3 regions of the Paenibacillus sp. CCS19 genome follow, and region 2 is predicted to be linked to each of the others. Evidence: a T-box and tRNA genes for the amino acid it is inferred to sense, from the RefSeq annotation. Region 2 holds a T-box; the other regions hold tRNA genes.
The links. A T-box is a leader RNA that pairs with one kind of tRNA and senses whether it is charged. The one in region 2 lies ahead of SBI19_RS18085 (arginine--tRNA ligase), so its partner is inferred to be a tRNA-Arg.

Region 1 (10,998 bases), on a different contig from region 2:
TGTACAGATGAATGTCCTTCTCAGGATCGTCGGCCGCCAGGAATAGCAGCTGAGCGATTATAGAGTTTGCAACATCATCATCTATTGCGCTGCCGAGAAAAATGATCCTGTCCTTTAACAGCCTTGAATAAATATCGTAAGAACGTTCTCCACGATTCGTCTGTTCGACTACGATCGGTACTAAATTCATGCGACCAACCTTCTTTCTTTAGGCGGAATGGTTACTTCCTTATATTATCACGTCGCTGCGCGGCTGTCATTTTTGAAGTAACAGTCGATACTACAGTATACGACGTGGCACTGCCGATATGTACGGGGAATAGCCTTATAGAGGCAGTTCACAAGCCCCTCTTTAACCGAACTTGATGAACGCACACTTATTTATGTTACGCGCGAGTGCTGCAATAAGTTGCAGCGATATGTATGTACTAAATTTATTAGGTATGTATGCTAGTGGAAAAATAAGGCACGTTTCAAAGAACGTGCCTTACTCTCATATGAAGCCAGGGCCGGCATGTAATGCCTTAGGCGTTAACTGCTTCTTTGCTGTTTTCAAGAAGGAATTTAACCGTGTTGCGAACTGCAATGTCATCCTTCAGGTTGTCCAAGTTGCCATTGCGCGTGAAGATTTCACGCAGCTCTTCCGCTGGGCGATTGTACGCTTTAGCAAGCGTCTCGAGCTCTGCGCTAACTTCTTCATCGGATACTGCGATGTTCTCTGCCTTCGCGATTGCTTCGAGCACGAGGTTGTTGCGAACGCGTTTCTCAGCGTCGCCCTTCATTTGCTCGCGAAGCATAGCTTCGTTCTGGCCGGAGAATTGGAAGTACAGCTCAAGGTTCATGCCTTGCATGCGCAGACGGTTCTCGAAGTCCTTCAGCATGTAGTCCGTTTCCGTACCGATCATAGCTTCAGGGATAACAACTTCAGCCGCTTCTGCCGCTTTCTCAACGACAGCTGCTTCACGAGCGCCTTCAGCTTCTTTCACTTTGCGCTCTTTCAGTTTGCCTTCGAGATCTTGCTTGAACTCAGCGAGCGTATCGAATTCGGATACGTCCTTCGCGAACTCATCGTCAAGCGCCGGCAGGCTCTTGCGTTTGATTTCGTGCAGTTTCACTTTGAATACAGCTGCTTTACCAGCCAGGTTGTCCGCATGGTAGCTCTCTGGGAACGTAACTTCTACGTCCTTGAAGTCGCCTGTGCCCATGCCGATCACTTGATCTTCGAAGCCTGGGATGAACGAACCGGAGCCGATCTCGAGCGAATAACGCTCGCTCTTGCCGCCTTCGAATGCAACGCCGTCGACATAACCGTCGAAGTCGATAACAGCGATATCGCCGTTCTCAACCGTACCTTCGTCAACAACGTTCAGCTCAGCGTGACGCTGTTGCAGACGGTTCAGTTCTTCGCCGATTTCCTCTTCGGAAACTGCTGCTTCTGCTGCTGGTACTTCAATACCTTTGTACTCGCCGAGTTTCACTTCCGGCTTAACCGTTACTTTCGCAGTGAACTTGAACGATTGGCCTTTCGCGAATTGCTGTACATCGATGTCAGGACGGTCAACAGGAATGATGCCCGTTTCTTCGATTGCTTGCGGGTATACTTCTTGCAGCAGGATGTCTACTGCGTCTTGATACAGCGATTCAACGCCAAAACGTTTCTCGAACATCGCGCGCGGCACTTTGCCTTTGCGGAAGCCTGGAACGTTAACTTTCTGAACCACTTTCTTGAACGCTTTATCTAGCGCCTCATTAACTCGTTCCGCTTCAACCTCAACGCTGAGCGAAACCAGATTCGTGTCTATTTTTTCCCAAGTAGCTGTCATGGCTTGCAGTCCCCTCCAACATTACGCAACTCAATGCGAAAATCTCACGTTTAATAAACCATTCTATTATAATCAACATCCAGCTAATTATCAAGACTCGTAACTGCCCCCAAATGGACCGTACCCTATTACTTGTCGAAGTGCACGGCACGCCTGCTCATAACTGAAGCGCATGGGCTCAGAAATGCCGTACGCCTCGCGGGTCGCGTCATCATCGGCTTTACCGTATACGGTAATGAGCAGCGTTAGGTGCAGCGCCGCCGCCCAGCAGTCAATATTATAGGTTTCATTTTCCAGCATTCGACGGTACGCCGAAGTGCCATATAAATATTGAAGCAAATCTTTCCATAACTCGCGCGCAAAATGAGGCAGCGTCGGATCATCGGAATCCACAGATGATTCCACCCGCTCAAGTGCCTGAATGACGGGATCGGGAAACTCTTCTAATGACAGCGGCGTGCTCTCAATGTCGAGATCAACCCGTTCGTCCATTCGATTAAGCGTAATCGTCCCCGATGCGCCATGACGCTTCAAGCATTGCAGCGCCTTGAATTGTACCGCGGGATGAACCGCCTCGGTGGACAGCCATTCCATAATCGCAGGAGCTACATCTGGATGATCCAGATGAATAGCACGCTCAAGCGCAAGCATCTGCTGATCGGGCATCGGGTGATGCTGAATAATGTGCAGCACCTGCTTGACGTAGGACTCGTCCAGCTCGCTTGGCTTCAACGCACTGCGGCGCATCTCTTCTTCTTCATCCTCTTCCTCAACAAACAGCTCTCCGGCGCCTTCCGGGAAAGCGACATCCAGCCATGAGAGCAGGTTGCCCCATTCCTCATAGTGCCGCTCGTCTTCGCCTTTGCATTGAAGAAGAAAGCGAATCAGCTTCTTAGCCTCGCCATACTGCTCAGCCTCCAGCATGTGCGTCAATTGGATCTGATAATGATCGAGCATGCTAGGAAATAAATAAACGTTATCTCGATTGCCTTCCTGTGGTTCTTCGTTATTCGTAATGATAGCACCGCCTTGCAATGGGGAAAACCGAAACAACGGGTCGGCTTCGCCAAACTTTGGTTCATTATACCATGCCGTGCGGTGAAACACACGAAGCCCCAATCTTATCTCTCACTGCAGCCGAAAGTTCACTATTGCAGTACTGTCCGTTTTTTAAGTGCTTTAAACGAATCAAAGTGAAGTTTGGGTACGAAAACATTGGCTGATGAATCATTCAGAAACCAAAAAACGCCCGATAGCCTTAAAAATCAAGGCATCAGACGTTTAGGAAAGTATCCGAGGATACCGACATTCAATGAAGAACGTCCCGGAAGGGATTCGAACCCCCGACCGACGGCTTAGAAGGCCGTTGCTCTATCCTGCTGAGCTACCGGGACACGAGGCTTTTATCATAGCATAGCAGATCTCGTCAGCGCAATGCCTTTTCTCAACTTTTTAGCAAATTGTGTGAGCGAATTTTTCTTTAACAACCCTCTAAATTAGCATTTATGTTAATTAAATGACATAAATGCAATCTATTGTTATATTAGGTTTATCGTTGGCCAACGGCAGAACAAACTCGGAAGGATGTGTTTTTGATGAAAATAACGTTTTTTGAAAGCGAATTGTCCATTTCCGTTTCAATATTCGCCGCTGTTCCTTAACGTAGATGAAGGAAGGATAGCTGAAGTTAGCACTGGAAGACGTTGCATAAGCGTAGAAATAATAAGTTTCGCCGCTCGTAAGGTTAATGTTAATTGTGGATGCAGAGCCGCTCTGCAATTGTGAGCCAAACAAGCAACCCGCCTTATTGAAGACGGGTTGCTTTATTTTATGCCATTCTGCCAAGCAATCGGCTTATCGCAGCATCAGACTCATGCAAGACAGCGGACTCATCGATTGTCTTCATCACTCTTGCTCGCATCACAACGCGCCCGTCGATCCACACCGTATCCACATCGCCGCGTCCAGCCGCATATACGATTCTCGAATAAAGGTCCGCTTCATAAGAAGGAAAGGCGTGAAATTTGTTCAAGTCGAGCAGCACCAGATCTGCCTTCTTGCCAACCTCGATCGAACCAATCTCCCGCTCCAGCCCAAGCACTTCGGCTCCACCTATCGTCGCCATTCGCAGCACGGTCCTTGCATCCATTGCGGTAGGGCCATGCTGTACTTTATGAATCATCGCTGTCAGCTTCATCTCCTGGAACATATCCAGGTTGTTGTTGCAAGGTGCCCCATCTGCGCCAATACCAACTTGCACGCCGCTGCTCAGCAGTCCCGGTATGGAAGCGATGCCGGATGCAAGCTTCAGATTCGACCCCGGGCAATGGGTAACCTTTGTCCCCGTCCGCCGAATAATCGCGCGTTCCATGTCATCAAGCCAGATCGAATGCGCTAATACCAATCGGGGAGAAGCAAGGCCAAGATGATCCAAATAGACGATGTTCCGCATGCCCGTCTCCCGTTCGACCAGTTCGATTTCGCCTTTATTCTCCGACGCATGCGTATGAATAAGCACGTTGCGCCGTTCAGCCAAGTCACGCACTTCGACTAACAGACGTTCGGTGCAAGATACAACGAATCGGGGGCAAAAGGCATACTGCAGCCGTCCGCCATCATAACCGTGCCATCGGTCTAGCAGTGCCACGCTGTCGGCCAGCGAACGATCCGTATCCTCTTGCAGAGCGATTGGAATATCGTCACTCGTTCGGTCCATCATCACTTTGCCGCTGATCGCACGAATACCGCTCTGGGCCATCGCTCGGAATGCCGCATCGGTATGATGCACCGTCTCCATATCCAGCAGTGTCGTTGTCCCGCTCTGAATCAACTCGCCGATGCCGAGCATCGCCGATATGTATACCGATTCATCGTCATGAGCAGCTTCCAGCGGCCAGATTCGAGTCCGAAGCCAATCCATCAGCTCCATATCATCCGCTCTGCCGCGAAACAAGGTCTGGCACAGATGCACATGCGTCTGGATGAAGCCAGGCAGAAGCAAGCGTCCCTTCGCCTCCACAACCTCATCGGGTACAAAATGCTCATCCTCATTGCCTATGCCCACGATTCGATCATCCGTTATTCGAACATCACCACGAATAATTGCTCCTGCGGCATTCATCGTTACGATACTAGCATCCCGTATTAACGTATTCCCCAAGCGTTTCCCCTCCCGCTTATGGATCATCCAACCTTTATCCTAATATTGTAAGCTATGCAGCAAAAGGAGCGCCAATATCTTAGGACACAATTCCTATCCGATATCAACGCTCCAATTGCCTTCGCGAAACCAGTATCAATTACCCTTGTTCTTGCCCCTATAAGCCATAATCGTGCGATACATGGAGAGATCATTCAGCCGCGTGAATGGTTTGATCTGCGGCCTCGTGTTCACTTCCAGCAGCCAGATACGACGCTTATCGTCTACGGCAATGTCCAACCCAAGCTCGATACATTTGGTATACGTGAGGGTATAACGTTTCGCGATCCGCAGTGCAAGATGATCAATCGAGCCCTTGAGCATACCGGTCTTACTCGCAGACATATTCGCACCAAATACTTGCTGGTACGGGTGAATCGACGCGCCTTGGCTGCCGTTCGTTACGATTCTACCAGGCGCTGCTACACGAGCGAGAACGCCTGTGACCCGCCAAGCATCTTGCGAATTTCTACGCTGCGTTACGACGCGCAAGTCGAATCTGCTGCCGCGATACTTCATCAGATTGATCCCGCGCTGCACGAGGTAGCTGCCCGATTTTTTATACGAGCGAATCAAGGCAATCAGTTGACTAATAGAAGAAACATTCTTGCGCTGCAGCTTATAACGCCACTCATACTTATTCGCTGCCAGCATTCGAACACGCATAACGCCAACGCCTAATGCACCGACATTAGGCTTCACATAGACGGTACCGTACGTTCCAAGCATCCGTTTCAAGCTGGAGGCCGACAAGGTTACCGTCTTCGGAATCGCTGCCCGTACATGAGGATCACCGAGCAGGATTCGTGTTTTTCTCATTTTGTTATGGTCGAACTTCACCATGATCGTAGGTCGCCTCCGCTAAAGGGATGGTTTCTATAGCATATGTCATATAGGTGGTCCCATCGTGTGCGCAAGCCCATGCAGGTCCAATCGGACTGGCATAAGATATCCAATCGGGGAGGAATGTGCTTGAAAAATCGACATCTTAAAAGGCTGGCCGCTTTTTACGCGCGCCAATTTCCTTGGTATGCCAAGCTATTGCAATACGATCGCGATAGCTCAGCCGCCAGCGAGCCGCCCTATATGACTGCAGAGCTGTTAGAAAAGCACTACTACAGCGCTCCAGCACCAGAGGATCACTTCGTCTATCGCACTTCGGGAACGAGCGGCGGCGCTCGAAAGGCGATCCAGTATTCTCATGCCGATGAACGCCGCTACTTGCAAGTGAAAGTCCGTCTATTCGCCGAGCTCGCCGGTAATCGTCCCATTAGGCGGGCACTTGCTGATATGGGCACTGGACATGCTGCCGCTACAGCGCTCGATGTGTTCCGTACGCTCGGATGGGAGGCAGAAGGGGTCGCCTACAACGAACCGCTAGACGTACATGTCGAGCGTTTGACCACGGTTCGGCCTGACCTGCTCTATACGATGCCTTCACTGCTAGACCGGCTCGTCTGCGCGCTCGACAATCCCGCAGCACTCGGTATTCGCTGCATCGTTACCGTTGGCGAACCCGCATCGCCGCAGTGGCGCAGCGCGATGGCAGCGAGCTTCGGCCTGTCGGAAGCCGATGTCATTGACACGTTTGGATCGATCGAAGTCGGCACGATTGCGTGGTTCGATCACGAGGCTGGCTTTTATCGGCTCGTTGATGGCATTAGCGCAGAAATCGCGGAACCTGCTGCGTTAGGCTTGCATGATTCACTGGCGCCCGATGAGGGAGCGCTCGTATTGACCTCGACCATGCGCGCAGCCTTTCCTGCTATTCGTTTCGCGACTGGCGATGTCGTTAGAGGTTTCAAGAGAAGCGGAGAGGATGGAACAACGGCAACATTCGAGGCGATCGTGAGACGAATCGGACCGGAGCTCAAGCACGGCGAGAAAATCAGCATTCACGATATCGAAGCCGCTGTATTCGCACATGCCACCCGCATCCAAGCGCGAGCCGCATCGGATGGCAATCGGCTCGTCGTTTATTTGCATGGCCCTGATGCAACGCCAGAGACAGCACAACGAATAGAGGAAGAAATCCAACGGAAAGTGCCGGAGATCGGAGACATGATTCGCGGCGGCATGCTGCCAAGAATCGAAATGGTTCTAGCCACCAGCGAGAGCGAATTGCCCCAAGGGAGTGTGAAGCAAAAAAAATGGCATCGTCTAACCGATTCCGAATCGAGCAGCTAGAAACCGGTGTTCTTCGTCTTATCGGCGGAACGCCGCTCGTGCCGCTGCGCCGACTATATCCGGATGCACATGCGAACATTTATGCCAAGCTTGAAATGTATAACCCCGGCGGAAGCGCCAAAGACCGTCCAGCGCTGCGAATGATGCGTGAAGCGATCGCGGCAGGCAAGGTTGGTCCGAGTACAACAATTATAGAGTCCAGCTCTGGCAACATGGCCATCTCGCTTGCCATGATATGCGGCATTCTTGGCCTGCGTTTCATCTGTGTCGTCGATCCTCGCACAGCGGAGACGAATTTGCGCATCATTCGCTCTTACGGCGCAGAGATCAACTATGTAACCGAACCGGATCCAGCAACAGGCGAGTTCCTCCCTGCTCGAATCGCTCGAGTGAATGAATTGGTACGGCAGATTGGCGATGCATTCTGGCCGAATCAATATGGGAACGAATTCAACGCCGCTGCCCATCGTGATACGACGATGCCAGAAATCGAAGCTGCCATCGGCCGGATCGATATGCTGCTCGTCGGTGTAAGCAGCTGCGGCAGCCTGCGCGGCATGGCCGACTATGTTCGCAATAACGGGCTGGGCACAGCTGTTATTGGCGTCGACGCAGCGGGCAGCGTTATATTCGGCGGCCCGGGAAGCCGGCGTCTGCCAGGGCTTGGAGCTGGCATTGTACCGCCATTGTTCGCACCAGGTCTTGCAGACGGACATGAAACCGTAAGCGATCTGGACTGTGTCAGCGGTTGCAGACGATTGCTTCGCAAGGAATCGATTATGGTCGGCGGTTCAGCCGGAGGCGTCGTGACCGCACTGGGAAGAAGACTTGATCAACTGCCGTCAGGCGCTAATGTCGTCATGATTCTGGCCGATCGCGGCGACCGTTATCTCGATACGGTATACAGCGATGAATGGGTCAAGAAATGCTTCGGCGAAGAAGCAGCGGCAAGATTGGCAGCTGAGCGCTGATATGCTGTATTTGAACGAAGAGGATCTGCTCGCGCTTGGAGCAGATTGGAGCAGATTGGCCGATACGGTCACGAATGCGTTGTCCAGCATGTCCGCCGGCGATTATGTCCAGCCGCTTAAGCCCTATTTGCGTTTCAAGAACCCTGCCAACCGAATCATTGCAATGCCTGCCTATATCGGCGGAGCCTTCAATGCAGCCGGCATCAAATGGATTGCCAGCTTCCCAACGAATCCATCCTTCGGCATTCCTCGCGCGCACAGCGTCGTCGTACTCAACGATGCGGCAACAGGCCAGCCGGTCGCATTCATCAATAGTCCGTTGCTGAGCATCATGCGAACAGCAGCTGTCAGCGCAGTGATGCTAAGACGATGGCTGGAGCTGCCGGGCCAACACCATGACCGACCGCTCAACGTAGGACTCATCGGCTGCGGTCCAATCGGTCAATGGCATGCTCGAATGTTGACGGTCATTCTTGGCTCGCGGCTTGGGAAACTGACAACTTATGATTTGTCTCCGGATCGTGCACGCCAAGCAGCGTCGACCGCAGGCAGCGCTGGAGCGGTCGCTGCCAACTGGGAAGAAGCTTACTGCGGATCGGACATTATCTTAACGTGCACCGTTTCCGGCAGCCGCTATATCGATGCCCCTCCTTCACCTGGCAGCCTTCTGCTTCATGTATCCTTGCGAGACTATCAGCCTTCGGCGCTCTCCTCAATCGAAACGATCGTCGTCGATGATTGGGACGAGATTTGCCGCGAGAATACCGATATCGAGCAGATGCATCTGACAGCCGGTTTGGAGAGGGAGCAGACAATTGCGCTCTCGGAAGCTGTATTTGGCGACAAGCTGCTATCGATGCCGAAGGAAGGCTCACTCTTGTTCAGCCCGATGGGCATGGCGATCTTCGATATCGCCGTAGCCGCCTACACGGTCGAACTTGCACGAGACAGAGGAATCGGACTCGAATTGAAATAGCCCCTTATAGAGATCGTTGAACTCGAACTTATAAGAAACAAGGCTGCCAACCGAAATCAGCGTTCGCTGAGCATCGGTTGGTAGCCTTTCTTAATTACTCCATTACCCCAAATGGTTCTCTTCGATAAACTGCCGCGTCTCTGCGGTCCCCAACTCATGCAGCAGATTGTAAATTTGATTAATAATCGCGTTGGTTCCCCCGCTCAACGCACGATCGTCGTTGGTCTCATACGGATGGCGGGTAAAATGGAACGCTTCGGCTTCGTCCATGCTCGAATATTCGCCGAACAGCTCCTTCAGCTTGTTCACCTCGTCCGCATTCGCCTCAATGACAAGCTCGTAAGAGGCTGCATGCTGATCCTCGAGCACTTGCCCTGCACCTACGGATACATAATAGGTTCGGCGTTCGCCAGCATCACCCGCAGCGTGATCATGGCTGCGATCGTGATTATGGCCATTGTAATGGGTATGGTTGTTGTGCGACATCAGGAATAGCCCCCTTCCTTCCTCGTCCGGATGACGGACACTCTTCTCTAGCTTCCCCCTATGGACAGACATTTTATCCTATATTTCCGCATATAACTGGTATTATCTCGACAAAATAGACAACTGCCGTTCCCCCCGGCCCTTGTGCCAGTTGAACCGCAGGATGCGGACGAGCGAGCAACAACAAACAACATCCTGGAGAGAGGGATGAATTAGTATGTGTGGTATTACCGGTTGGATCGATTGGAGCCGTGATCTGACGCAATTCAGCGAGCAGCTCGAACGGATGACAGAAACGTTGGCCCCTCGTGGTCCGGATGCAGCGGGTACATGGATATCATCCCATTGCGGCCTCGGGCATCGCAGGCTGTCCGTCATCGATCCGGAGAATGGTGCGCAGCCGATGATTCGCAATGAGGGCGAGCGGAAATGCGTAATCGTCTATAACGGCGAGTTGTATAATGCGCTGGAGCTGCGGGCAGATCTGGAGAGCAGAGGCAGAACGTTTACGACGAACTGCGATACTGAGGTGCTGCTGGTCGCTTATATGGAATGGGGCAAAGCGTGCATCGAACGATTCAATGGCATATTCGCCTTCGCAATCTGGGATTCCGCAGAACAGCATCTGTTCCTTGCGCGGGACCGGCTTGGCGTCAAGCCGCTCTTCTATAGCGAGGGAGAAGGCAAGTTCATGTTCGGATCCGAGCCCAAAGCGATACTTGCGCATGACGAAGTGCCTGCGCGCGTAGGTGCCGAAGGATTAGCCGAGATCTTCATTGTCGGACCAGCGCGAACGCCAGGCCACGGCGTCTACAAGCAGCTCCGCGAGCTGCGTCCTGGACAATGTATGACCGTAAGACGCGAAGGCAATTCCATTCGCACTTATTGGAAGCTGGAAAGCCGGCCGCATACAGACGATGTCGATGCAACGGCAGCGCGAGTAGGCGAACTGCTGCAGGATACGGTGGAACGCCAGCTCGTCTCCGACGTGCCCGTATGCACGCTGCTGTCCGGCGGACTTGACTCAAGCGCGCTCACTGCGCTTGCGGTCCGTTATTATCAAGGCACGGGACAGGGCAATATCCATACGTATTCCGTAGACTATGTCGATAATGATAAACACTTCAAGGCGCATGCTTTCCAGCCGAATGCGGATGCTCCGTGGATCAAGCGAATGAGCGAGCATCTCGGCACCATACATCACAACATCCAATTCGATACGGATGAGCTGGTAGATGCTCTGCGTGCGGCCACGCTCGCACGCGATCTGCCGGGTATGGCGGACGTCGACGCTTCCCTGCTGCTTTTCTGCAGGGAAATTAAGAAAGGAGCGACCGTCGCTCTGTCAGGCGAGGC
Region 2 (10,998 bases):
ATGCCTACGATTCTGCCAGCCACTAATTTCGAGACTGCCGTATCGGTTCTTTCCGTTGTCGAGAATAACGGGAAGACGGAATTCGGACAATCGTCGATGTATTGAATCAGCATGTTACCGTCATGCACAGCATCGATTTCAATTAAGTTAATCCGGTCGACCAATTCCTGAAGGTAGTCCATGTTGGCAATACCGTCAATGTACAGCAGATACACCGTACTCTTGGTTACTTCTCCGACTTCGAGCTTTATCACCTTGAGATGGGAGCTTTTGACCCTGCGTCTAATGAGCGATAGATTAGCTGTGGCCATCTCGATGAAGGAATCGTGCGGCCCCGTGATTACCGTTTCGGTTTCGGATTGTTGAATCGAGCGGCCTTCGGGTTTGTAGACATCAATCAGATAGGTATTATCGTTATGAAAAATAGCCGCTTCGCCATTTAATATGCCTTTGATCAGAGATTTGGAATCGTTTGTCCGCTTAAATTGATTTCTACCTAGCAGCGCCTGTACTTCATTCTCGCGAATGTTAGACAGAGGAATTGTAACATCTCGAGAAAGCTCCTCTGATCCGACTAAGTGCCCGAAATATACAAGGTTAACATTGATCTCAGGGAACGTGTGATGCGTCAGATCAAGGCAATCCTTGAAATTATCCAGTGTAAGCTGCAAGCTAGGCAGGACAATCGCATCATCGATTTGTTTATTGTCCTCCCGCTGTATGTCTTGATCGGGAAGGCGATGCGTTCCTCTAAACCATTTCATTCTGGCAGCCCCTTCCCGTCACATTCATTGGGTGTGTCTCCACCACAACCCTTAAGCTGCAAGTTATTCCAGTTCATATTGTGCTGCAAAAGCTTGTCTTCATTCATGGCCGGAAACGAAAAAAACCATCAATCCATGCCCTGGTGGACAGAGATTGATGGTTTACTTGAAAGCTTCGTCGGATCGACGGGGTTATAAGAAAATTATTAATGAGTGCGTTTCAGATCGTAACGGTCTGCGTTCATCACTTTGACCCAAGCTGCGATGAAGTCGCGTACGAATTTCTCTTGGTTGTCATTCTGTGCATAGACCTCGGCGATCGCACGAAGGATGGAGTTCGAACCGAACACAAGATCAACGCGCGTGCCGGTACGCATTACTTTACCCGTTGTACGGTGGTGTGCGGCATATTCATTCGCACCCATTGGACACCATGCTACGCTCATGTCGAGCAGGTTCACGAAGAAGTCATTCGTCAGCGTACCTACGCGATCCGTGAATACGCCATGCTGCGAGCCGCCATGGTTCGCGCCGAGTACGCGCAGACCACCAACGAGAACCGTGAGTTCTGGTGCGGTCAGGCCAAGCAGCTGTGCTTTGTCAACGAGAAGCTCTTCCGGGCTTACGCTGTATTGCTTCTTCAGGTAGTTGCGGAAACCGTCTGCAACCGGCTCGAGCACGGCGAAGCTTTCTTCGTCCGTTTGCTCTTGCGTTGCATCGCCGCGTCCAGCCGTGAATGGAACCGTAACGTCAAAGCCTGCATTCTGTGCTGCCTTCTCAACCGCAGCGCTGCCGCCGAGTACGATCAGGTCTGCGAGGCTTACTTTCGTCGTCAGCTCTTCTTGAATGCCTTCCAGAATCGTCAGCACCTTCGTCAACTGCTGCGGTTGGTTGACTTCCCAATCGCGCTGCGGCGACAATGCGATGCGAGCGCCGTTAGCGCCGCCGCGCATATCGGAGCCGCGGAACGTGCTTGCCGATGCCCAAGCCGTCGTGACCAATTCGCTGATCGTAAGTCCGGAGTCGAGAATTTTTGCTTTGATATCTGCGATTTCTTCATCGCTTAGCGTATAGTCAACCGCAGGCACTACGTCCTGCCAGATCAGCTCTTCTGCCGGAACTTCTGGTCCGAGATAACGTGCGCGTGGACCCATATCGCGGTGCGTCAGCTTGAACCAAGCGCGAGCGAACGCATCTGCGAATTCTTCCGGGTTCTCGTGGAAGCGGCGCGAGATTTTCTCGTACACAGGGTCAACGCGAAGTGCCATATCGGCTGTCGTCATCATCGTCGGAACGCGAACCGAAGCATCTTCCGCATCTGGCGCCATATGGTCTTCCGATTGATCAATAGCATGCCAAATATGTGCGCCTGCCGGGCTCTTCGTCAGCTCCCACTCATAGCCGAACAGCGTATCGAAGAAGCCGTTGTCCCATTGCGTTGGATTAGCAGTCCAAGCGCCTTCCACGCCGCTCGTGATCGTATCGCGGCCTTTGCCGGAACCTTGCGAACTCAGCCAGCCCAGGCCTTGCGCTTCGATTGGAGCAGCTTCTGGGTCTGGACCGACCTTAGCGGCATCGCCTGCACCGTGCGCTTTACCGAATGTATGGCCGCCAGCAACAAGTGCGACGGTTTCTTCGTCGTTCATACCCATGCGTGCGAACGTTTCGCGAATGTCGCGGCCGCTTGCCAGTGGATCCGGATTGCCGTTAGGACCTTCTGGATTCACGTAGATCAGACCCATCTGAACCGCTGCCAGCGGATTCTCAAGCTCGCGATCTCCCGAGTAGCGGTTGTCGCCGAGCCATTCCTTCTCATTGCCCCAGTAAATATCTTCTTCCGGATGCCAGACGTCAGCACGTCCGCCGCCGAAGCCGAAAGTTTTGCCGCCCATGGATTCGATCGCGACGTTGCCTGTCAGAATCATGAGGTCGGCCCACGAGATTTTGTTGCCGTACTTTTGTTTAATTGGCCACAGCAGCCGGCGCGCTTTATCCAGGTTGCCGTTGTCCGGCCAGCTATTCAGCGGTGCAAAACGCTGCGTGCCATTGCCGGCGCCGCCGCGGCCGTCGCCTGTACGATACGTACCGGCCGAGTGCCAAGCCATACGAATGAAGAATGGGCCATAGTGTCCGTAATCAGCCGGCCACCAATCTTGGCTATCAGTCATCAGATCGCGAAGATCTTGTTTAAGAGCGTTGTAGTCTAGCTTTTGGAATTCTTCCGCATAATCAAAGTCTTCACCCATAGGATTCGATTTACGATCATGTTGATGAAGAATGCTCAGGTTTAACTGGTTAGGCCACCAGTCTCTATTTGAAGTACCGCTAGATTTATAACTCGTAGCACTGCCATGCATAACCGGGCATTTTCCTGCGTTAGTAGAAGCTGTAGCGTCCATCGAATCATCTCCTATTTGATTTAGTGAAGTAGCAAATATAAGTGCTCTTATTCCCTGTTATAAAGCTATTTCTGACTGAAATCAACGCCGGAATGGAAAGTTTCATCCAATCTTCATGCAGGTTTAATCAATGAAAGACGTTAATGAATGTTCGATGTTGGAAGGGCTATAACGGTTTGGATTGTGCCGATGAAAAGCGGGATACGATGCGGTACAAATTGTCCTCCTGGTATGTACAGAGGGCCGAGCAGTTGTCCACGAAGCAGGTTGGTTATTCTGATATGTTCGTTTTCATCAGCCACCTCCTGTGCAGGAAACTTCCCCTTATTACTTCGGAGAGTAACCTTTATTACCCTTCTTTTGCCCAGATGAAAAAGAGAGGTAATAACATTCAGTATGTCTCGCCTATATCGAGAATGCTATTTCAGAAATTCTGAAACAATAGTATTGTGATAGGATAGAATGCATAGCAGCTGAACTGCTGCGATTCGGTTATGGTTTGATGGCTATATAGAAAGGATTACAGCAATGAAGACGGTTATCGTTATTGGAGCGGGTATATTAGGTGCGTCAACAGCCTATCAGTTGGCGCGATCAGGCGCGAAGGTTCTGCTTATTGATCGGCAGGATCCAGGGCAGGCGACCGCTGCGGCGGCAGGCATTATTTGTCCATGGCTGTCCCAGCGGCGCAATCAAGTGTGGTACAGGCTGGCGAAGGCGGGAGCACGGTATTATCCTTCCCTTATTGAACAACTGCACAGCGATGGGGAGACGGATTCCGGCTACGCGCAAGTAGGTGCGCTCAGCATTCATGAAGAGGCAGCGAAGGTCGACCGAATGGAGGAGCGGGCGCGACTACGCAGAGAGGATGCGCCTGAGATTGGTGAAATTACGCGGCACGATGAGCAAGAGATTCGCGAGCAGTTCCCGCTGCTGGCGGAGGGCTATCATGCCGTGCGCATCAGCGGCGCAGCGCGCGTGGACGGGCGTGCGCTCCGCGATGCGATGATTCGCGCTGCGGCGCGTCATGGGGCAGAGCTGTTGTATGGGGATGCAGAGCTTCTATTCGATGCCGATGCGAAGCGTGTAACAGGAGTGACGATGGGCGGTCGCACTTACTCGGCGGACGCGACGGTCGTATGTGCGGGCGCTTGGGCGAGGCAGCTGCTCAAGCCGCTCGCAATCGAGTTCAATGTCAGTTATCAGAAGGCGCAGATTATTCATCTGCAGACACAAGAGCAACATGACACGGACGCCTGGCCGGTCATCATGCCGCCAACGGATCAATATTTGCTTGGCTTCCAACAACGGCGAATCGTGATCGGGGCTACGCATGAGAATGATGTGGAAGGCTACGATGCGAGAGTGACGGCAGGCGGTATGCAAGAGGTGCTCAATAAGGGGCTGACGCTCGCGCCTTCCCTTGCGGATAGTACGATCATCGAGACGCGAGTAGGCTTCCGCCCATTCACGCCTGGCTTCCTGCCGGTAATCGGCGCAGTCCCAGGCTGGGATGGCGCTTATGCGGCCAACGGCCTCGGCGCATCCGGCTTAACGGTGGGACCTTATATGGGAAGCCAGCTCGCGAAGCTGGTCCTTGGCGAGGCGCTTGAGATCGAGCTGAGCGATTACGATATCGCGAAGGCGATGGAGTAGATTAATCGCGACGTATGATAAGCCGTAGGGTTGATGATAGGCCGTCTTCAGGTGGAAGACGGTCTATTCATGTTGTGGGAGTTTGAACTCCAAATTCCGCATATTCCGCATATTCCGCTTATTAAGCATGATGGCAAACGATAGATATTGTTAATTGACTTTTCTGAATGTTTCGATATACTGTTATCCAATACATGAAATTCGAGGATTGGGAGAGTAACTGTACATGCAAGTCCAAGAGAGCCGGGAGTGGTGAGAACCGGTACTGCATGAACGGCGAAACGGACCCATGAGATGACTTCTGAAGGATGCAGTAGGAGGTCACGGCGAAGACCGTTATCTTAGAGTGGTTAGGCGTATTACGTCTAGCAACAAGAGTGGTACCGCGAATGCAGAAGCTTTCGTCTCTTTTATAGAGGCGGGGGCTTTTTTTATTGCAGACAAAGGGGGATTTCAAATGATTCGTCCATTCATCGTAAGCAGTATCGAGAAGTCCGTGCAGGCGCTGTTGGTTGAGCTAGGGGTTGAAGCAGGCGACTTGAACGTACGTGTTCAGATCGAACAGCCGGCGCACCTTGACCATGGCGATTACGCGACGAATGTTGCAATGCAGCTAGCTAAAGCACTTAGAAAAGCTCCGATTCAAATCGCTTCCATGTTGAAAGCGAAGCTGGAGCAGGATGGAAGCGTCGAGCAGCTAATCGGCATAATCGAGGTTGCTCCGCCAGGATTCATCAACCTGTACATCGATTGGCAGCAGTGGGCGCAGAGGGAATTCGTGCTGCCTGTCGGCCATGGCGAGAAGGTCGTCATCGAACATACGTCAATCAACCCGAACAAATCCGCTCATGTGGGACATCTTCGAAATGCTTGCATTGGTGACGCCCTCGTGCGGTTGATGAGAAGAACCGGTTATGAGGTCGAGGTGCATAATTACATCGATGATCTGGGCAATCAGCTGGCGGATACGGTTGTAGGTATGCTGCACATTCCGCACAAGAAGGAGCATGTTCGGTTTGGCGATTATTGTTGGGACATCTATTCAAGCGTGAATCGGGAATACCAGCGTAACCCGCTATTGCTGGAGCATAGAACGAATACGCTGCATTCATTGGAAGAAGGGGACGAGAACTTATCGTGGGTCGGCTTGCTCGTGGCGGAGCGGATCGTACGAGAGCATCTGGATGAAATGCAGGCTTTCGGCATCGATTACGATCTTCTCGTGTGGGAGAGCAGCATCGTTAGGGAAGGCTTCTGGTCATCCGCATTCGAGTTATTGAAGGAAACGACGCAATTCGAGTTAGAGACGACTGGAAAGCTGGAAGGCTGCTGGGTGTTAAAACAAGCTTCATGCAACGAGGAGCAGGAACCGTCAGATTCTGAGCATCAAGCGGATAAGGTACTCGTTCGCTCCAACGGGATTCTGACGTATACGGCCAAAGACATCGCCTATCATCTATGGAAATTCGGATTGCTGGAGAAGGACTTCAGCTATAAACGGTTCAGAGAAGGGATATGGTCAACGAGCGGGAGCGGAGTGAGCGCCTCGTTCGGCAAGGCGGATATCGTCATCAACGTCATTGATCATCGGCAGGAATATCCGCAGGCGATGGTGAAGCAGGCGCTGGAACTACTGGGATATACCAAGCAGGCCGAGAAGCTTCGCCATGTCAGCTACGGCGTCGTTTCGTTAAGCCCGCGGGCGGCGAGAGAGCTCGGAATCGATACGTCAGATGGCAAGCCGTCCTATGCGATGTCAGGCAGACAAGGCATCGGGATCAAAATCGCTGATTTGCTGGATCGGATGGAGACGATCATCGATACCAAACGGTCGGATAAACGCGGCCTGTCGAGCAGAATGATTGCGGCAGCTGCGATCCGTTATTATCTGCTTCGTTATAATTTAGCGACTGAGGTGGTATTCGACATTGAGCAGGCTACGGAGGTAACGGGCAATACAGGTGTTTATTTGATGTATGCCTATGCGCGTGCCGTCAACATTCTTAGCAAAGCAGAGTCGGAATTGGGTGTGAGGCCAAGTGTGCCGATTGCGATAGAACAGCTTGAGAAAGCCGAATACGCGCTGCTCAGACATATTGCGGCTTGGCAGGATACGCTGCACACTGCGGGTCGGGAGTTGTCACCGAACCTCATATGCAATTACGCGCATGAGCTGGCGACTTTGTTCAGCAACTTTTATGCCGCCTGCCCGATTCTTAAGGCAGATGAGCGTTCCATGCAGCTCAGGTTGTGGCTCACCTTGAAATTCCAAGAGACGCTCGGCGACGCGCTGACCGTACTTGGATTGCCGACTCCGAGTCGGATGTAGCATCGATCTCGTTCTCGATCGAAGCTTGGCACGGTGAAAGCCCGATCGCAACAACGGTTGCAATCGGGCTTATTTTAACGAACGAGTATGTTTTTACCTGCTAGGGGTTGCCATAGCGCTTAAGTGGTCATTTTTGCCCAAGAATGCACCGATCGGTTCGAATTAATCGCGATCACAACCGTTACTGTTCCGGAAATTTCAATATCGGTATGATAGCCGCTATACAAACCGTTAACGCTGAGGGACCAGCCCGAGCCCAGTGTTGCTAGGTAGACGATAGGTGCGATAACGAATCGTTCCACTTGCTACCTCAAGCAGCTTCTTATCGAGCAGCCTTCGCAGAATAACGCGAGTACGATTATCAGTGAGCAGCAAGTGTCGGGATAGCTCATTAGTTGTAAACGGCCGAAGCACCCGACGAGCGAGTCGCAGCGTCTCGGCTTCCGCCCAATGAAGATTCGGGGATACAGCATTCGCTAGAAACTTCGTCAGTATCGGCAGTCTTAGCCTAAATCGTAACGGTTGCTATCGTGGCTATTCTGCGGAAATGTTCATCTTTCCTTATGGCTAAGGGATGCAGATGAGCTTATTAATGCGATATTGTCCCATTTGAACGGGTAAACAGAGAACTAAGCGCAGTAGGAACCGTTAGAGATGGAAACACGCCAATTTGAACGAAATAAGTGCAACAGCAGCCGTTAGCAGACAACGCATCTTCTCGATCTTCATCATCCGCCCGTCATCTAGGCCAAGCCAGTGGCCGTCTAATCCAATATTGAGGTGCCATAACCCCAATCGGACGTGATCGGCGGCGCATACAATGACGGTTAGACGAGCCGTAACGTTGCCCTTCCTTGTAATTTGAGCTATGCTTTTGTAAGTAGTGTTGTTTATGTACATGTGTTCACTGTTAAGTTTAGGAGGCGCTGTGATGGAGCTTATTAATAAATCAGACGTTCAAGCAAGAATTGATGCCTTGAAGGATCAGGACCTATACATTCATCTAGAGATGACGACTGGAGCCTATGCAGCACATTTCGATAGCAATAAGCATCCTGCATCGATCTTCATTACGAATACGAAGGTCCGCTTCGGCCATGGTGCGATCTCTGGCGAAGGACCATTCCGGATCGGGCTCAAAATGGAGCAGGGATGGGTCTATACCGAAGGGCTTACGCACTATGAGCAGCTGGAGACGGAGCGATTGATCATGGCGGGCCATGATGGTCAAGGGAAGCTTGTCGTAGCCATTCAGCTGAGCAAGCAGCCGTTCTAAGGGAAGAGGAGGAGACATAAATGACGCACAAACAAATTCTCGTCGTACTGCCGCACCCGGATGATGAGGCGTTCGGAGCATCCGGCACGCTGGCGATCCATGTTTTTAATGGCGCCAAGGTCACTTACGCTTGTCTGACATTAGGCGAGATGGGCCGCAATATGGGCGTTCCGCCTTTTGCCAATCGCGTTACATTGCCATCTATTCGTCTGGAGGAGCTGAAAGCATCCTGCAAGGCGATTGGTATAGAAGATTTGAGACTGCTGGGCTTCCATGACAAAATGATTGAATTCGAAGAGCCGCAGCTGCTGGATGGGAAGATCCGCGAGCTCATGGAGGAGCTTAAGCCGACCTTGGTCATTACGTTCTATCCCGGATACAGCGTACATCCAGACCACGATGCCACTGGCGCAGCGGTTGTTCGCGTGGTCGCGGCGATGCCGAAGGAAGAGCGGCCGATCGTCCAATGTATGGCCTTCGCCAAAAATACGGTGGAAGACATCGGGCGGCCAGACAGCATCGTGGACGTCAGAGGCTTCTTGAAGAACAAGATTGCTTCGATTCAAGCGCACCGCTCCCAATTCCAAGCACCGGAATTGATGGGGAAGAACAAGCTGTCGGATAAAGAGCTGGAAGACCGCTTCGGCATGGAGCGCTTCTGGACGTATAAGTTCAACGACTAACACAAGGGTGCTTCGCCACTCGCTCATTAGGCTAACGGTTGCGTCAACGCTTATGCAGCGATAATAGTCTCGTTTCACACGCTAACGGTTGCATTGAAGCTAAATTGGTGAATTTTCATCCGGAAACGATCGTTTCCACACCGATAGCCTCAACTGCAACCGTTCGTTTTTTGTTCGCTCCTATTTAGCATTAATAGCCGCTGTGATAACCGTTACCTGCATCAATCATCACAGCGCCTATGAGAGTTCTCCGTTACTTTCTATTCCAGCTATCCTTCAGCGGCACGATGCGGTTAAACGTCAACCGTTCGCCTGTCGTAAGCTTCGGATCTACATTGAAGTAGCCATGCCTCATGAACTGGAGCTTATCTTCCGGGCGAGCGTCGGCAACCGATGGCTCGATAAGCACATCGTGAAGGACTGCCTTGGAGTCTGGATTAATAAGAGAAGCCCAATCGCCGCTCTCATCCTTCGAAATATCTTGTTCCAGCAGCAGCTTCTCGAACAATCGGACATCCGCCTTCAATGCATGGTCAGCGGATACCCAATGAATCGTTCCTTTCACTTTGCGCCCGGTGAAGCCAGTGCCGCTCTTCGTAAGCGGATCGTATGTGCAGTGAAGCTCTCTGACTTCTCCGGTATTCGGATCCTTGATGACGTCTTCGCAGCGGATGAAATAAGCGCCTTTGAGTCTCACTTCCCCGCCAGGTACTAACCGATGGAAACCTGCAACAGGATGCTCCATGAAATCATCGCGTTCGATATAAATCGTTCGGCTCCAAGGTACATCCCTCGCACCCAGCGCCTTATTGTCGCTGTTGTTCTCGATCGACAACATCTCCGTCTTATCTTCAGGATAGTTAGTGATGACGACTTTCAATGGTCGCAGGACCGCCATCACGCTAACGGTTGCTTCCTTCAAATCTTGACGCAGACTGTGATCCAGCAGCGATATATCGACGGTGCTTTCCGTGCGGATTCCGCCAATCGCTTCAACGAAGCTGCGGATACTGGATGGGGTGAAGCCTCTTCTGCGAAGTCCTTGCAGCGTCGGAAGCCGAGGATCATCCCAGCCGTCGACATGGCCATCCCGCACTAACGTCCGCAGGAACCGCTTGCTTGTGACGACTCCCGTTAAGTTCAAGCGGCCGAACTCCCTTTGTCGCGGCGGACTCTCAATGCCCAGCTCATTCAACACCCATTCATAAAGCGGACGATGATCCTTGAACTCAACCGAGCAGAGGGAGTAGGTGATGCCTTCAACTGCGTCTTGAATGGGGTGGGCAAAATCATACATCGGATAGATGCACCAATCATTCCCCGTACGATAATGTTCGGCATGTATGATCCGATACAATACGGGATCTCGCAGATTCATATTCGGTGAACGCATATCGATGCGTGCACGAACCGTCTTCGCCCCATTCGGAAACTCGCCGCTGCGCATCCGAGCCAGCAGATCGAGATTGTCCGCAATGGACCGGTCTCGATAAGGGCTGTTTCGCCCGGGCTCTGTCAATGTCCCGCGATAGGCCGTCATCTCTTCCGCTGTAAGGTCGCAGACGTATGCTTTGCCACGCTTAATTAGTGTTACTGCAGCACTATAGATGGTTTCCGAATAATCCGAACCATAGTAGATATGCTCGCCCGGGTCGTAGCCTAGCCACTTGATGTCCGCGATAATCGCGTTCACATATTCAAGATCTTCCTTAAGCGGGTTCGTATCGTCGAATCGCAGGTGGAAGGCACCTTCGTGCATGTGTGCAATCGTATAACTCGTGTGAATCGCGTATGCACTGCCGATGTGCAGATAACCGTTCGGCTCGGGCGGGAATCGGGTGCGCATGCCGCGGTCGAATGGGCTGTGTTCAAGCTCTTCGTGAATCAGTCT
Region 3 (10,998 bases), on a different contig from region 2:
TATGCTTCTACCTTGATGATAAGGGTTGTCCATCGCAGTTGCTATGTCGGTTTGTGCACGGATTATTTGTATTTTTGTCATTCACACATACAAATCAATGATATTGCGCTGTTCATCTGCCATATAAAAAACTCACCCCCGGCCTCGGACGCCAGGGGTGAGCTTGGATAACCGCTATGACGAGCGGTTATTATTATTTGTTGAAGTTTTTCAGGTTGTAGAACGCGCTTGCGCCTGCGTATTGAGCCGTAGCACCCAGTTGGTCCTCGATGCGGAGCAATTGGTTGTACTTCGCTACGCGGTCCGTACGGGAAGGAGCACCCGTTTTGATTTGTCCAGCGTTCGTTGCAACCGCGATGTCAGCGATCGTGCTGTCTTCGGACTCACCGGAACGGTGGGAGATAACAGCCGTATAGCCAGCGCGTTTAGCCATTTCGATCGCGTCGAACGTTTCCGTCAGCGAGCCGATTTGGTTAACTTTAACGAGGATCGAGTTGCCTACGCCTTGCTCGATGCCGTCTTTGAGGCGAACCGTGTTCGTTACGAACAGGTCGTCACCAACGAGCTGTACTTTGCCGCCGAGTTTGTCAGTGAGAAGTTTCCAACCTTCCCAGTCGTCTTCGGAGCAGCCGTCTTCGATCGTGATGATTGGGTATTTGTCAGCCCACGAAGCGAGCAGGTCCACGAATTCTGCGGAAGTGAAGGAACGGCCTTCGCCTTCGAGGTGATACTTGCCGTCTTTGTAGAACTCAGTCGAAGCAACGTCCATACCGAGGAATACGTCAACGCCTGGCTTGTAGCCTGCGCGCTCGATAGCGGAGATGATCGTCGTGATCGCTTCTTCGTTGGAGCTAAGGTTCGGTGCGAAGCCGCCCTCGTCGCCTACTGCCGTGTTCAGGCCTTTTTCTTTCAGAACCGATTTCAGGTTGTGGAAGATTTCAGCGCCGATACGCAGAGCTTCTTTGAACGTTGGAGCGCCAACTGGCAGAACCATGAACTCTTGAACGTCGATATTGTTGTCGGCATGCTCGCCGCCGTTAACGATGTTCATCATTGGAACTGGAAGCGTCTTAGCGTTGAAGCCGCCGAGGTACGTGTACAGCGATACGTCGAGAGCGTCAGCAGCAGCGCGAGCTACAGCCATCGATACAGCGAGGATCGCGTTAGCGCCCAGCTTGCCTTTGTTGTCCGTGCCGTCGAGCTCGATCATTTTGCGGTCGATCGCTACTTGATCAAGAGCGTCCAGACCGATGATTTCAGGCGCGATGATGGAGTTAACGTTGTCAACTGCTTTAACTACGCCTTTGCCCAGGTAACGGCTTTTGTCGCCGTCGCGAAGTTCTACTGCTTCGTACGCGCCAGTCGATGCGCCGGATGGTACGATTGCGCGGCCTTTGCCACCGGATTCAAGAGTTACTTCTACTTCAACAGTTGGGTTACCGCGGGAGTCGAGGACTTCGCGTGCATATACGTCAGCAATGATAGACATGGATGTAACACTCCTTCTAAGGTTTAAGTTGTAATGGCTGCCATAACAAGTTGAAACCAACATTCCTATGGTATACGAAAATCGCTCCGAATGCACGTCCTAGCCGCGCAGTCCGACATTATTTTCGCGAAAAATTAGAACGTCCCGCGTTGGCCGACAGTCTATCTAACCGAGTCTCTCCACCCGCTGTCGATCCATACGCAATTCGGACATGCAGGGTCTTACTTAACGATCGATTCGCCTGTCATCTCAACCGGTTGCTTCAATTCGAGGAACTTCAAGATCGTTGGTGCGATGTCAGCCAGAATGCCGCCTTCGCGGAGCTCTGCGCCTTGCTTCGTAACGATGAACGGTACCGGGTTCGTCGTATGCGCCGTGAACGGACGACCGTTCTCGTCGATGACCATATCCGCGTTGCCGTGGTCAGCCGTGATGAGCGCTACGCCGCCCTTCGCCAGAACTGCTTCAACCACTTTGCCCATGCACTCGTCCGTCGCTTCTACTGCCTTGATCGTAGGCTCCAGCATACCGGAGTGGCCGACCATGTCAGGGTTCGCGAAGTTGAGGATGATCGCGTCGTGTTTATCCGCTTCGATCTCAGCGACCGCTGCAGCAGCAACTTCATAAGCGCTCATCTCGGGCTGCAGATCATACGTTGCAACCTTCGGCGAATTGATCAGGATACGCGTTTCGCCTTCCAGCTCAACGTCGCGTCCGCCGCTGAAGAAGAACGTTACGTGCGGGTATTTCTCCGTCTCCGCAATGCGCAGCTGTTTCTTGCCGTTCTGCACGAGCACTTCGCCCAGCGTATTGTCGAGGTTCTTCGGCGAGTAAGCAACAAAGCCGCCAACCGTCTCGCTGAACAGTGTCAGGCACACGAAGTGCAGGTTTTTCGGGCATTTGTCGCCACGGTCGAAGCCGCGGAAATCTTCGTTCGTGAACACTTGCGACAGCTGGATCGCACGGTCAGGACGGAAGTTGAAGAACACGACCGAATCTTCCGATTCAACGAGTCCTACTGGTTTGCCGTTCTCAACGATAACCGTCGGCATAACGAATTCGTCCATGACCGACTTCTCGTACGATTCCTTCACCGCTTGCAGCGCGTCCGTATATTGAGGACCATCGCCGTATACCATTGCACGGTACGATTTCTCCGTACGCTCCCAACGTTTGTCGCGGTCCATTGCGTAGTAGCGGCCTTGTACAGTCGCGATCTTGCCTACGCCAACTTCTGCGATTTTCGCTTGGAGACGCTCCAGATAACCGACAGCGCTGTCTGGCGATACGTCGCGTCCGTCGAGGAAAGCGTGGATGAACACGTCGTTCATCTCTTCTTTCTTCGCCAGGTCAAGCAGTGCGAACAGGTGCTCAATATGGCTGTGTACGCCGCCGTCGGACAGCAGGCCGTACAGGTGAAGCTTCTTGCCGCTGTTCTTCGCTTGGCGAACCGCTCCTACGAGCGTCTCGTTGTCGAAGAACTCACCGTCGCGGATCGACTTGCTGATGCGAGTCAGGTCCTGGTACACGATACGGCCAGCGCCGATGTTCAAGTGGCCAACTTCGGAGTTGCCCATTTGACCTTCTGGCAGACCTACTGCTTCGCCGCATGCCGTCAGCGTCGTGTGCGGATACGTCGACCAGTAACGATCGTAGTTCGGTTTGTTAGCTTGTGCTACTGCGTTGCCAACAACATCGTTACGAAGTCCGAAGCCGTCAAGGATGATCAATGCTACCGGTTTAGGAGCCGTCATCTTACTTCGCTCCTTCAACCAGCGCGATGTACGATGCTGGCTCGAGGCTTGCGCCGCCTACCAGTGCGCCGTCGATGTTCGCTTGACCAAGGTACTCTGTAACGTTGTTCGGTTTCACGCTGCCGCCGTATTGGATGCGAACTGCATTAGCCGTTGCTTCGCCGTACAGGCCAGCTACGATGCCGCGGATATAAGCGATAACGTCTTCAGCGTCAGCCGCTGTGGACGATTTGCCCGTTCCGATTGCCCAAATTGGCTCATATGCGATAACGACTTCTGCTGCTTGCTCAGCCGACAGACCTTGGAATGCAGCTTCTGTTTGTACTTTGCACACTTCTTTCGTTTGGTCAGCTTCGCGCTCTTCGAGCTTCTCGCCTACGCAAACGATTGGCGTCAAACCATGTTTGAATGCCGCGTGCGTTTTCTTGTTCACGATCTCGTCGGACTCAGCAAAGTATGCACGACGCTCGGAGTGGCCGATGATAACGTATTTCACGCCGAGGTCAGCCAGCATAACGCCGCTGATTTCGCCCGTGAATGCGCCGTTGTCTTCGAAGTGAAGGTTTTGTGCGCCGATTGCGATGCTCGTGCCTTTCGCGGCTTCTACGAGTGCTGGAAGCGCCGTGAATGGAGCGCAGATTACGCTCTCTACGCCGTCAACCTCCGCTTTGCCTTTCACTTCGGAGAAGAACGATTGTGCTTCGCCAACCGTTTTGAACATTTTCCAGTTGCCTGCAATGATCGGTTTTCTGCTCATGTCAGAGAAACTCCCTTCAAGTGCATCTATTTATTTTAATAACCCGCAAGCTATTCAGCACCGAGGTTATTGCTTCAGTTCGAAGCCGCTTAAACTTACGATGCAGCTTTTAATGACGTAAAAGCTGTGCGAGGTGTCATGCAGTCGGACCTACATGATCTGCAAAGTTTCCGGTGGAAACCTTCATCGCAAGCATAAGCTAGCATTCTAAACCTTAGCAAAGCTCGATGCCGAGTACGCTTCGGGGATTACTTTGTGATCAATAGCCCGTAAGACCGTTCAGCACCGAGAAGGTTGCGTTAGATCGAAGAGCGAGTAGCGGAATGTAGGCTAACCCTACATGAGCAACGGAGCTCGAGAGCTAATGCAAGATTCGATGCCGAATATGCTTCTAAGCGTTACTTCGTGATCAACGGTCTTACTTGTCGTTGAGGGCTACTACGCCTGGAAGAGCCTTGCCTTCCATAAACTCGAGGGAAGCGCCGCCGCCCGTCGAGATGTGGTCCATACGGTCAGCCAGGTGGAATTTCTCAGCTGCTGCAGCGGAGTCGCCGCCGCCGATAACCGTGTAACCAGCCGTCTCAGCGCAAGCTTGCGCTACTGCACGCGTACCATGGGAGAATGGCTCGATTTCGAATACGCCCATTGGTCCGTTCCATACGACGAGCTTCGAGTTTTTGATAACGTCTGCGTAGATTTCACGCGTCTTAGGACCGATGTCGATGCCTTCCCATTCAGCTGGGATGCCGTCTACGCCAACGATTTGCGTGTTAGCGTCTGCGCTGAAGTCGTCCGTTACAACGATATCAACCGGCAGGTACAGGTTCTTGCCAAGCTTCTTCGCTTTCTCGATGAACTCAAGCGTCAGGTCGAGCTTGCTGTTGTCGAGCAGCGATTTGCCGACTTCATTGCCTTGCGCTTTAAGGAACGTATACGACAGACCGCCACCGATGAGGATGTTGTCTGCGATTTCGATCATTTTGTTGATAACGTCGATTTTGTCCTTAACTTTCGAACCGCCAACGATTGCCGTGAAAGGACGCTCTGGGTTGTTCAGCGCTTTGCCGAGAACATCGAGCTCTTTCTCTACGAGCAGACCGGATACCGCTGGAAGCAGGTGAGCGATGCCTTCCGTCGAAGCGTGTGCACGGTGAGCAGCACCGAATGCATCGTTCACGAACAGGTCAGCCAGTTCAGCGAATTGCTTCGCGAGTTCTGGATCGTTCTTCTCTTCGCCTGCTTCAAAACGAACGTTCTCAAGCAGGAGCACGTCGCCAGCTTGCAGTGCAGCCACTTGTGCTTTAACTGCATCGCCAACAACTTCGCCAGCTTTTGCAACTGGCTTGCCGAGCAGCTCGGACAGACGCTCAGCAGCTGGCGTCAAGCGCAGCTCTTCAACCACTTGACCGTTTGGACGGCCCATGTGGGAAGCGAGAATGATTTTGGCGCCGCCTTCGATCAGGAACTTGATCGTAGGGAGCGTTTCACGGATACGCGTGTCGTCCGTGATTTTGCCATTTTCGAGCGGTACGTTGAAATCGACGCGTACGAATACGCGTTTACCTGCGACTTCGACGTCGCGAACACTTTTCTTGTTCATTGAGAAAGCCTCCTTCAGAATAGGCGAAGATGAATAATCCATTAAGTACTTGCGTTCGCTTCAGCGAACGCCCTCGAAGCATCACGTCCAGTGTGTCCGCTGCAAGCGGCCGACACGCCTTCGGAGCGTTACCGCAAGCGGCTCGCTTAAGCGAGCTGCCATCGAAGCACCGCTTACAATAAAAAAACGTTCCTTCGAAGAAGGAACGTTAAAACCTAGTCCAGCCGGACGGCGGCATCCCTTCCGTTGCACGGGAGCGCCGCAGCCAAAGCGTGTCCGTCAGGACTAAAGCGTTCCTAGCACAATCCCTCGCAGGGACGCCGACTGTACCTCCCACGCTGCATTAGAACGGGAGTCCAGAGGGCAGAGCCCTTTGGGGCCCCCTTTGAAGACCAAAGGGGGTTTGGGGGATTTGAACCGTATTACAGACCTTTGCTTGCGATGAATGCTGCAAGGTCAACTACGCGGTTCGAGTAGCCCCACTCGTTGTCGTACCAAGAAACAACTTTAACCATGTTGCCTTCAACAACCATCGTCGACAGAGCGTCAACCGTGGAGGAAGCTGGGTCGCCGTTGTAGTCGCTCGATACGAGCGGCTCTTCGGAGTAGTTAAGGATGCCTTTGAGCGAAGTTTCGGAAGCTGCTTTCAGAGCTGCGTTAACTTCTTCAACCGTTACGTTAACTTTCAGTTCAGCAACGAGGTCCGTTACCGATACGTTAGGCGTAGGAACGCGCATAGCCATGCCGTTCAGTTTGCCTTTCAGTTCTGGCAGTACGAGGGATACTGCTTTAGCAGCGCCCGTCGACGAAGGAATGATGTTCTCTGCAGCAGCGCGAGCGCGGCGCAGGTCTTTGTGAGGTACGTCCAGAACGGATTGGTCGTTCGTGTACGAGTGAACCGTCGTCATCATACCTTTTACGATGCCGAATTTATCGTTAAGAACTTTCGCGAATGGCGCGAGGCAGTTCGTCGTGCAAGATGCGTTGGAGATAACCGTGTGGGAAGCTGCATCGTATTTGTCTTCGTTAACGCCCATAACGATCGTGATGTCTTCGTTCGTAGCTGGAGCGGAGATGATAACTTTCTTAGCGCCGCCTTTAAGGTGGAGCTCAGCTTTTTCTTTAGCCGTGAAGATACCAGTCGATTCAACGACGATTTCAGCACCTACGGATGCCCAAGGGAGGTTTTCTGGGTTGCGCTCAGCAAATACTTTGATTTCTTTGCCGTTTACGATCAGCGCGCCTTCTTTAGCTTCAACCGTACCTTCAAGCTTGCCGTGCGTCGTGTCATATTTGAGCAGGTGAGCCAGCGTTTTCGTGTCTGTCAGATCGTTTACAGCAACAATCTCAACTGCAGGGTTGTTCAGCGCTGCGCGAAACACGTTACGGCCGATACGGCCAAATCCGTTAATACCAACTTTAACCATTTGGAAATTCCTCCTAGACAATAAGTGTAATATATACTCAAGATGGCGTACGGCCCGGAAACCCGGAGCGCGTAACCATCAAGATATCCTGTTTCAAAAACGCACCTTATTAAGCATTGCCCAAATCGGCCTCATCAATAATCCTAACAATAACTTGTGCTGCCGCTTCATCGGTGACAAGCACATCATCGTGTCCGAACTTCATGACGGCCGCAATCGCTTCGCCCTTGCTTACGCCTCCGGCTACCGCAATGACAACCTCCGTCGCTACAATGTCCTCGAGCCGCAAGCCCGCGGTATGCATCTTGTGAACGACAGCCCCATTCCGGTCAAAATAATACCCGAACGACTCCGCCAGCGCACCTTCAGCTCTCATCGCATCGACAATGGCTTGATCCACCTTGCGGCGTCTTGCCATGACCATCGCGTCCCCGATTCCATGAACGACGATTCTGGCCTTCCGAATGACATTCACGATTTCCTGAATGTTCGGCTCTTGCATAAGGGTGACGTACGCTTCTTCTCCCAGATGGTCGGGTACATGAAGCAATCGATACTGCGCGCCTGTTCGCTTCGCCATCATCGAGGCAATCGTATTCGCCTGGTAGTCCAAGCTCTCGCCCAGTCCGCCTCGCGCGGGTACGAACCAGTTCGTCGGCAGCGGCATTGGCGATGTCAGATGATTAGCCACCTGCGCCATTGTCGTTCCGCCTGTTACCGCGACGACATCGTCCTTGTTCAGCAATCGGGTCAATGCTTGGCTCGCAGCGCGGCCCAGCTCCCGCTTCGCTGTCTTCGAGGTGTCAGAGTCACCTGGTACGATGTACACTCGCTTCAGTCCATAATGGCGCCGAATCTTATCCTCCATATCCGATAAGCCGAACCATTCCTTGAACATCGGTTCCATCTCTGCAAGCAGCATGCGTCCTTGCTCACTGATGCGCATTCCAGAAGCATGAATCTCGAGCAGTCCTTGCGCTTTCAAATAATCAGTCTCGGCTCGCAGCACGCGTTCCGTCATCCCGAGGGCTCCGGCCAACGCGCGCCGTCCGACAGAATCAGACAGCATAACTTGATGCAGGATGAAGTAGCGTTTCCTCATGACTTCCAATAAATCCGGCACAAGCTGCTGCTGCAGTTCGATCATGGGTCGCATCTAGCGCATTCACTCCACTACAGCCGAATTCTTGTTTCTACATTATGAAGAAACTCCGTTGGGCTTCCGTACGAGGTGGACCTTTCGCGTCCCGCATACTCGTTTTAAGTCCCACACTTATTTTATCGAATCGCGGAAAAGACTGCAAGTTCCTTTTCGCCCATGTAACCGTTTTCCGACACGCATTAGACAACTTTTATTTTTCTCATCGTCCAGCACTTGCATTCCTATGGAAATTAAGGTATGATAACTCTCGTTCCGCTTTTTTGCGCCCGTGGTCCAATGGATATGACGTAGGCCTCCGGAGCCTGAGATCTAGGTTCGATTCCTAGCGGGCGCGCCAACCTAATCAATTTAAATATTAATGAGAATCTAAGATCATCACATCCCGCTGTGGGTGATGATTTTTTTGTTTTATAAATCAACAAAAACCCCATTAAGGAATTCTTAATGGGGTTTTTACCTTCTTTATTTCTTTCTCTTTCGCATTTTATAATTTTTTCTTTCATTTATGATTCCTAGAATCAATACTATTGGTGCGATTAAGTCCAGCAAATTGATATCATTATCAATGTTATACCTCAAAAAGAATGTTAACAAGGCAATTAGAATTACCCGGATAATGATTTGCATCTCATGATTAACCTCCCTCTAGTGAACAGGTTGTATTTTAAATCTTATACCAATCAACCAATCAATATTACATTATACTCGACTAACCAAAATATTACAGGCTGCCGATTCAATCGACAGCCATAACTGTATCAATCAAATTTTATTAACAAGTATAGTTACAAACATAAGTATACCCGATCGCGCAAATCAATCCCGGTAGGAAACCAAAAAGACCCGCAGCTGCACAATAGCCTACTGCTACCCAACTGCATTGGGCACCGTTTAAATTAAGACTTCCACTGCATGTATTTGCAGAAGCAGTATCAACGGAAAATACTGATGCAACTGAATCAATAATGTTTCCATTTTTGTCTGAGGTTGAAGCTTGTTCTATTTCTTTTTTATGTTTTTCTTTATTTTTTTCCTTCAACGCTTTCTTTTGTTCCACAGTCTTAGCATTAACAATTTCCATAGCTTCTGCACGATCACCAATGAACGTCAAGCCAACATTTCTTGAATTTACGGTTATCTCATTGCTAGGCGACTCACTAATATTTAATGCTTCGATAAGCATTTTTCTGTCCATATCGTATGTGACAAGTACGGAAACTTTGTCATTTGCCGCATTAGTATATTCAAATTGGATAGTGTATACTTTATATTTTCCTGCACTCAGTCCTGTATAGGCAGCATTCTTAAATGCTTCGTTTAATAGTTTCTTATCTAATCCAGTAAAACCCTGCAGTTCTCTATTACTTGCAACATTTTTTTTCAGTTGAGCTAGCAACCCTCCTTCTGTTACCAGATACGTATCCCCATGGATACTAATGTATTCGTTAAGACTTGTTATATCGTCTAGAGTTACCTGAGCATTTTTAGCTTTTGGAGGTTTTACACTAGTAGTGTTCTTAGATGCTGCATTAACAGAACTCAAACATATCAATGACATAATGACAAGTAATAGCACTGCAACCTTTGACCTCATCCTAACTTTTCCTGATAACAAACCCATCACAAATTTACCATCTTTTAGTATTTTTTTTGAACACATGTAATTTATATCATTTTCGGTAAATTATTTAAAGCAGTAGATTAAAGAGTTAAGAGAATCTTTAACTAACGATGTTTTACACACAACAGTTTCTTGCTCTGTCTCCCCTCCTTACGTTTTTCTTGACCTTCTTTGACTTTTACTGATCATTCCGCTATTATAAAATTCATCAGCAGCACTTTCGCATCCTACATCAGTGTGCTAGCAGCATTCGTACATATACGTTTGCAGCGTACCGCATCTGACTATGCTAGTGCTGAAACTATTCTACAATTCCTATTCGGGAGGGAACTTTCATGGATATGAACTATGTGCCAATGGTCATTGAGCAGAACAACCGCGGCGAGCGTGCGTATGACATTTACTCGCGACTGCTGAAGGACCGCATTATTTTTCTCGGGACGCCGGTGAACGACCTTGTAGCCAACTCCATCATCGCGCAGTTGTTGTTCCTTGCGGCAGACGATCCAGAGAAGGACATCTCCCTGTACATTAATAGCCCAGGCGGTTCCATCTCGGCCGGCCTCGCCATCTTCGACACGATGCAATTCATTAAGCCGGACGTCTCCACGATCTGTGTCGGTATGGCTGCATCGATGGGCGCTTTCCTGCTTAATGCAGGCGCCAAAGGCAAACGTTATGCGCTTCCGAACGCCGAAGTCATGATTCACCAGCCGCTCGGCGGTGCAGAAGGCCAAGCGAGCGACATCGAGATTCGTGCTCGCCGCATCCTGAAGACGCGCGACAAGCTGAACCGCATTATGGCTGAACGCACGGGTCAATCGTTCGAAACAATCGAACGCGATACGGACCGTGACAACTTCATGAGCGCCGAAGAAGCACGTCAATACGGCCTGATCGACAAAGTCATCGACAAGCTGTAATCCGCTCTTCCACATGTACGACAGCAAGCCCCTCAATCCATAACGGAATGAGGGGCTTTTCCTCTTGATAACGCGCCTGGTCCTACTGCAGCATGGCTACGAATGCTTTCGCCGCTGTAGACAGAGGGACATCCTTCAATGTTGCGATGCCGATACGTCTGGACGGTATTGGCGGACTAATCGACAACTCCACCAGCTCTCCTCGGTCTAATAAGTCCTCGACAAAATTTCTCACCACGCACGCAATACCGAATCCCGTTCGAGC

Region 1: it has a tRNA-Arg gene. The T-box ahead of SBI19_RS18085 (arginine--tRNA ligase) is inferred to sense a tRNA for this amino acid. The anticodon was not compared.
Region 3: it has a tRNA-Arg gene. The T-box ahead of SBI19_RS18085 (arginine--tRNA ligase) is inferred to sense a tRNA for this amino acid. The anticodon was not compared.

Annotation. Positions count from the first base shown of each region.
Region 1 is NZ_BTCK01000006.1:148,651-159,648, forward strand. It holds gene clpP (ATP-dependent Clp endopeptidase proteolytic subunit ClpP) at 1-190, opposite strand, end outside; gene tig (trigger factor) at 525-1,823, opposite strand; gene SBI19_RS07290 (hypothetical protein) at 1,914-2,942, opposite strand; tRNA gene SBI19_RS07295 (tRNA-Arg) at 3,144-3,217, opposite strand; gene SBI19_RS07300 (5'-deoxyadenosine deaminase) at 3,652-4,983, opposite strand; gene SBI19_RS07305 (YheC/YheD family protein) at 5,119-5,865, opposite strand; gene SBI19_RS07310 (AMP-binding protein) at 5,995-7,209, shown strand; gene sbnA (2,3-diaminopropionate biosynthesis protein SbnA) at 7,173-8,180, shown strand; gene SBI19_RS07320 (2,3-diaminopropionate biosynthesis protein SbnB) at 8,119-9,156, shown strand; gene SBI19_RS07325 (hypothetical protein) at 9,259-9,642, opposite strand; gene asnB (asparagine synthase (glutamine-hydrolyzing)) at 9,860-10,998, shown strand, end outside.
Region 2 is NZ_BTCK01000027.1:24,896-35,893, forward strand. It holds gene SBI19_RS18070 (spore germination protein) at 1-764, opposite strand, end outside; gene katG (catalase/peroxidase HPI) at 971-3,163, opposite strand; gene SBI19_RS18080 (NAD(P)/FAD-dependent oxidoreductase) at 3,692-4,819, shown strand; T-box leader at 5,015-5,231, shown strand; gene SBI19_RS18085 (arginine--tRNA ligase) at 5,277-7,148, shown strand; gene SBI19_RS18090 (YojF family protein) at 8,080-8,424, shown strand; gene bshB2 (bacillithiol biosynthesis deacetylase BshB2) at 8,445-9,107, shown strand; gene SBI19_RS18100 (glutamine--tRNA ligase/YqeY domain fusion protein) at 9,361-10,998, opposite strand, start outside.
Region 3 is NZ_BTCK01000013.1:24,852-35,849, reverse strand. It holds gene eno (phosphopyruvate hydratase) at 194-1,489, opposite strand; gene gpmI (2,3-bisphosphoglycerate-independent phosphoglycerate mutase) at 1,711-3,243, opposite strand; gene tpiA (triose-phosphate isomerase) at 3,245-4,000, opposite strand; gene SBI19_RS11370 (phosphoglycerate kinase) at 4,419-5,600, opposite strand; gene gap (type I glyceraldehyde-3-phosphate dehydrogenase) at 6,023-7,027, opposite strand; gene SBI19_RS11360 (sugar-binding transcriptional regulator) at 7,137-8,183, opposite strand; tRNA gene SBI19_RS11355 (tRNA-Arg) at 8,452-8,526, shown strand; gene SBI19_RS11350 (hypothetical protein) at 8,962-9,849, opposite strand; gene clpP (ATP-dependent Clp endopeptidase proteolytic subunit ClpP) at 10,152-10,733, shown strand; gene SBI19_RS11340 (LysR family transcriptional regulator) at 10,816-10,998, opposite strand, start outside.